Regions from separate parts of the Pantoea sp. ABR1s genome, predicted to be linked through region 2. Evidence: predicted binding sites of a transcription regulator. Region 2 holds the regulator's gene; the other holds the start of a gene.
The links. Region 2 encodes LexA, which represses DNA repair genes until DNA is damaged. Its sites were predicted from a motif close to TNCTGTATGTACATACAGNA; they were not measured.

Region 1: a site for LexA is predicted at 1,977-1,996, ahead of umuD (translesion error-prone DNA polymerase V autoproteolytic subunit). Genes of this name have one in related genera too.

What each region holds. Positions count from the first base shown of each region.
Region 1 is NZ_CM173823.1:2,261,497-2,264,609, reverse strand. It holds gene ACXKZD_RS10615 (manganese catalase family protein) at 1-10, opposite strand, end outside; gene ACXKZD_RS10610 (biofilm development regulator YmgB/AriR family protein) at 300-557, opposite strand; gene ACXKZD_RS10605 (hypothetical protein) at 1,097-1,321, shown strand; gene ACXKZD_RS10600 (hypothetical protein) at 1,431-1,682, opposite strand; gene umuD (translesion error-prone DNA polymerase V autoproteolytic subunit) at 2,018-2,437, shown strand; gene umuC (translesion error-prone DNA polymerase V subunit UmuC) at 2,440-3,113, shown strand, end outside.
Region 2 is NZ_CM173823.1:3,813,671-3,816,783, reverse strand. It holds gene plsB (glycerol-3-phosphate 1-O-acyltransferase PlsB) at 1-497, opposite strand, end outside; gene ACXKZD_RS17990 (diacylglycerol kinase) at 626-994, shown strand; gene lexA (transcriptional repressor LexA) at 1,100-1,714, shown strand; gene dinF (MATE family efflux transporter DinF) at 1,815-3,113, shown strand, end outside.

The DNA.
Region 1 (3,113 bases), 1.6 Mb from region 2:
GATGAAACATGATTATTTTCCTCGTCTGCGTTTGCAGTGGATGCAGAAAAAGCCTGGACACAGATATCGGATAAATAAAGCGAAACGACAGCAATTAACCGGAATTTCAGGTTGAATAAATGGCGAAAACGGTGTTTTCCGGAGCTATATCTGGTCCGGTGGGGCAGGCAATCTTAGCGGTGTGAAGGGGACAAGTGATTCAGAGCAGGAGGAATAAAAAAAGCCCCATAACAGGGGCTGATTCCGGACGGGAAAAGCATCCATGCTAATTCGCGTTCCCTCATAACAGACACAGATTTTTAGCTGTCGCTGGTCGCCGAAGCGCGCTGCAGAACATGTTCAAGCGCCTGACGGTAAATATCCTGCTTAACCACGTCACGCTCACTCTCCAGGCGGTGAATCAGGCCCAGCACAATGTCTTTATCGGAGACATGGGTTTTCGCATGGGCGAGTTCGGCATGGACTGCGGCGATAACCTGTTTTTCAGTGGTCAGCGCTGTGCCAGAGTTCATGAAGTAATCAGAAATCTGAGACTCTGTATTCATCGTTGTTTGCATGTCAGGCCTCATAAGAAATGGGGGGAAGAACGCGTCGATTCAGATCCGGTCACCGGCTGACGCAAAAAAAAATGCATCTGAAGGTGGAAATCCACAACACCTTCAGATGCGGTGCAAAGCACCTTTCGTTACAAGTGATTTAACATCACGAGACAAAGTTATACAAGAATCGCAAAGTTGTACAATGAAATTTGACAAAATTTAACTGGTCGGTGGTGTATATAAAAAGCATGTTTAAAGTGAAAAAAGAGGTTTTCGATGGTTAATTGAATAAATACAGTGAGTTGGTGAGGTTTTCAGAGGGGTGCGATTTTCAGACCAGCAGGCTGGGGATTGTGCTGACGACACATCAACGCGTTAAAACCGCTTTTTTCCGCAGATTTCAGCCAAAGTTGTACAGGTTTCAGGGCAGGAAAAGCGGCTGGCGCGATTGTGCTGCTGCAATCCTGGCCGTCTGACAGGCCATGCCGCATAATTCACTTCCCACGCCTGATGCAGAAGGCTAAGGTTGACCCCTTATTTATCACAAGGAAATGATCATGGTTCACGACTATTTCGCAATTCCGCCTGCGGGCATGACTCAGGAACAACATAAACGTTCGGTCGCCGTGGCTGCTGCTCTGTCAGTGGCAAAGGAGTCCGTCAGCGCCTCCACCTCTGCAACCGGCTCAAAAACCGCCTGGGATCTGCAGGCCGTGGCGAATGAAGTTGCTAATCTGGCCGACGCGATTCAGGATGCGCTGGAGAGTGACAGCGAGGTGTAAACACTAACCGGTATCGTCTGAGGCTGCTGCGGAGGCGGTGCAGGACAGGGCGGTGGCAGCGTTCAGGAGCCGATAAAGTCCGGCAATCGGACGCTGCCGGAAAATCCGCTTATTCCATTGCGGGTGGCTCATATTTAATATACTGACGCAGGGCATCATGGATAGCCTGGTTATTGCCCTCTTCCAGACCGCGTTCGGCATACTCTTTCGCCAGCGCCGCCAGTACATCGTCAAACTTCCCTTTGTAATTGAGATTATTCAGCGCAATTTGCTGACCGAGTATCGCTTTTAATACCGTAGTCTCAACCCTTAACTGCGCAACTGCCTCTTCCAGATGTTTGATTCGATCGTCGTCTGCCATAATCCCTCCATGCTTAAAAAAGCAGAATAACCAGCCCGCCCGTAATATTCAAACCTCTCCGAATGCCAGAGAAGCGTTGTCAGATTTTCCTTAAGTAAAAATAATCAGCCGGTGAATTTATAAGATTCTTTACTGTAAGAAGAAATCGACGCTATTCCGGCGATGCGGCGAAAGTAACCCGTTTCCGCTTACTCTGACGGCAATGCGAAAAAACGTTTAAAAAAAAGTGCATTACCATCAACCCTTTCGCTTAAAGATGTTCCATGTCACTTGATTAAAAGGGGGATTAGCTATTACTGTGTTTATATACAGTAATCTGAAGAAGGAGCGAAATTATGGAATTCATTAAACCTGCGGACATTCGTGCCGTTATGCCTTTACCGCTATATATCGAACGTGTGCCGTGCGGGTTTCCATCCCCGGCGCAGGATTATGTCGAACAACGTATTGATCTCAATGCGCTGATGGTCCAGCACCCCAGCGCCACCTATTTTGTCCGTGTCAGCGGCGAGTCAATGATTGAGGCGGGCATCAATGATGGTGACATGCTGGTGGTCGACAGTTCACTCACCGCCTCACACGGCGATATTGTGGTCGCCGCGGTCGAAGGTGAATTCACCGTTAAACGTCTCCAGCTTCATCCCTGCCTGCAACTGATGCCGATGAATACCAAATTTAAACCGATCGCTATCCAGACCGAAGATGCGCTGGAGGTGTTTGGCGTTGTGACCTTTGTTATTAAAGCGACCCACTGACCATGTTCGCGCTGGTCGACGTAAACAGCTTTTACGCGTCGTGTGAGACCGTTTTCCGGCCTGATCTTAAAGGTAAACCGGTAGTAGTGCTGTCGAACAACGACGGCTGCGTGATTGCGCGCAGCGCCGAGGCAAAGAAAGTCGGCATCAAAATGGGCGCGCCCTATTTTAAGATGCGTGAAGAACTAACGCGTCACGCGGTGCAGGTCTTCAGCTCAAATTATGCGCTCTACGCCGACATGAGCCATCGGGTGATGACCATACTGGAAGAGATGGCGCCGTCGGTGGAGATCTACTCGATCGACGAAGCGTTTATGGATCTCACCGGCGTGCAGAACTGTATGGCGCTGGAGACCTTTGGTCGTCAGGTCAGAGAACGAATAGGCAAAGAGACCCATCTGACCGTGGGCGTCGGCATTGCACAGACTAAAACGCTGGCCAAGCTGGCGAATTTTGCGGCCAAAAAGTGGAGCAAAACCGGCGGCATTGTCGACCTGTCGGACCCTGAACGACAAAAAAAGCTGCTGGCGCTGATTGATGTGGCGGAAGTCTGGGGCGTGGGTCATCGGATCGGCAAACGGCTCAACGCCATGGGCGTCATGACGGCGAAAGATCTGGCCGATCAAAGCACCGAGGCCATCCGCAAACAGTTCAGCGTCGTGCTGGAGCGCACTGT
Region 2 (3,113 bases):
ACAAAACTGTCGCGCCCGTGCCAGATCACCGCAAAGAACTTCTGCACCCCGTTCAGCACCCGCAGGTGTGGCGTTGCTTCGCCCTGGACTTCACGTCCTGGTGCGCGGCCAAACATCACCGTGACCGGCAGCATCTGAATATCCAGCTTAGGGTTATTGCGATGCAGGTCCAGGTAATCGTGAAAGATTTTCACGGATTCAACGCTGGGCACAAAATAGGGGAAGACGCGTGGGCCATTGTGGATAAAGACGTGGCGCGGCAGCAGAGAACCATCAATCTCCAGCGGAGTGAGCGGGTCGGGCAGATGATGCCGCAGACACTGTGCGCGTAAAGTCAGTAAGTCGGCCTTCGAATCGTAAGGCAAAACATACATAATAGGTCGGGTCGGATCCAGACCATGTTCAGACACGGGATCGGCCGGAATGGCCTTACTTTTTACCAAAAACGACAGTGGTAAATTAAGCAGTTTGTAATAGAGTTTACGCCAACCTGACATAGACAACATGAAGCCTCTTGTTAGCAAAGCGCCGCAAGCATACCAGAAAGCGCAGCGAAGATCTGTGGTGGTGCCAATTGCACGCAGCCCAGACATTGACGTCAATCCGATGAAAGGGTTCCCACATCATGGCAAATAATGCCACCGGACTTATCAGAATAGTAAAAGCTGCAGGTTACTCATGGCAGGGACTGCGTGCCGCCTGGCAACATGAAGCGGCGTTTCGGCAGGAAGCGCTGGCTGCGCTGGCCGCTATTGTTATCGCGTGCTGGCTGGATGTCGATGTGGTCTCCCGCATCCTCATGATTGGGGCGGTGGTGCTGGTGGTCATTGTTGAAATCCTCAATAGCGCCATTGAAGCAGTGGTCGACCGCATCGGTCAGGAGCATCATCCGCTGGCGGGTCGGGCAAAAGACATGGGCTCGGCGGCGGTGCTGATCAGCATCTTACTGGCACTCTTCGTCTGGATCGCGCTGCTCTGGACACATTTGCGATAAGCCTTCCATAACGCGTCTGAGGGCGCGTTTTCCCTGACAATCGGTTTCCATTTCACCAATACCTGTATATACTCACAGCGACTGTATAAACAACCAGGGGGCGGGATGAAAGCATTAACCAGCAGGCAGCAGCAGGTCTATGACCTGATTCGCGACCATATTTCTTCAACGGGCATGCCGCCTACGCGTGCCGAGATCGCCGCGCAGCTGGGCTTCCGTTCGCCGAACGCGGCAGAAGAGCATCTGAAAGCGCTGGCGCGCAAAGGCGTCATCGAGATCGTTTCCGGTGCATCGCGCGGCATTCGACTGTTAATGGAAGAAGAAGCCTCAGAAGGGCTACCGCTGATTGGCCGGGTTGCTGCCGGTGAGCCGATCATGGCGCAGGAACATATCGAAACCCACTACAAGGTCGATCCGGGCCTGTTTAAGCCGTCTGCTGACTTCCTGCTGCGCGTCAGCGGAATGTCGATGAAAGATATCGGGATTATGGATGGCGACCTGCTCGCGGTGCATAAAACCCAGGATGTGCGTAACGGCCAGGTTGTGGTTGCCCGCATTGATGATGAAGTCACCGTTAAGCGCTGGAAAAAGCAGGGTGCTATCGTGCATCTGCTGCCGGAAAACAGCGATTTTGACCCGATTGTTGTCGATACCCGTGCGCAGTCACTGACCATAGAAGGTCTGGCTGTTGGCGTGGTGCGCAACGGCGAGTGGCTCTGATTCTTCTGCCAGCGTGCATTCGCCTTCTCTGATGCTATTCTGTCTGCCCTAATTTTGTCGCTGCCTCTTTTGCGCAGCGACACTGAGCACGGAACGGCGAATGCGCTTTATTACGGCAACCGATAAAAATCTCTGGCGGCTTGCGCTGCCGATGATCCTTTCAAATATCACCGTTCCCTTACTGGGAGTGGTCGATACTGCAGTAATTGGTCATCTCGACAGCCCTGTCTATCTTGGCGGGGTTGCGGTCGGGACTACAGTGACCAGCTTCCTCTTTATGCTGCTGCTTTTCCTTCGAATGAGTACCACTGGCCTTACGGCGCAGGCATTTGGCGCTGGCGATAAAATGGCGCTGGCACGCGCGCTGACTCAGCCGCTGATCATTGCGCTGCTGGCGGGCGTACTGTTCATCGCTTTGCGTTATCCGATTATTCAGCTGTCGACCCATCTGGTTGGCGGCAATCCCGATGTACTCGAACAGGCGGCACTGTTTATTCAGATTCGCTGGCTCAGTGCGCCTGCCACGCTGGCAAACCTGGTCATTCTGGGCTGGCTGCTGGGCGTGCAGTATGCACGCGCGCCGGTGATCCTGCTGGTGGTGGGCAACCTGGTTAACATCGTGCTCGATCTCTGGCTGGTGATGGGGCTGCACTGGGGTGTCGCGGGGGCGGCAACCGCCACGGCGCTGGCGGAATACATTACGCTGGTTGTCGGCAGCATCATGGTCTGGCGGGTGTTAAAACTGCGCGGAATTACGCTTAGCCTGCTGAAGCAGAGCTGGCGCGGTGACAGCGGCCGGCTGCTGCGACTGAACCGGGATATCATGCTGCGCTCTCTGATGCTGCAACTCTGTTTTGCCTCGCTGACCGTACTGGGCGCCCGGCTGGGTCCGGATGTGGTGGCGGTTAACGCAGTATTACTGATGTTTATTACTTTTACTGCCTACGCGCTGGATGGCTTTGCCTATGCGGTTGAAGCTTTTGCGGGTGAGGCGCATGGTGCAAAAGATGGCAGCAAACTCCTGCGCGTCTGGCACTCTGCCTGTCGGCAGGCGGTAGTGGTGGCGCTGTTCTTCTCGCTGATCTATGCCATTTTTGGCCCGCAGATCGTTACTCTGCTGACCTCTCTTCAGTCACTTCAGCAGACAGCGGACCGCTATCTGGTCTGGCAGATGATAATGCCGCTGATCGGCGTCTGGTGTTATCTGCTGGATGGCATGTTCATCGGAGCGACGCGCGGGCGTGAGATGCGTAACAGCATGGTAGTTGCCGCAGCAGGCTATTTTCTGACGCTGCTTAGCGTACCGGTGCTGGGTAACCATGGTCTTTGGCTGGCAGTCACGGTTTTCCTGGCGCTGCGCGGCCTGTCGCTGTGGCTCATCTGGCGTAAGCACTGGCGT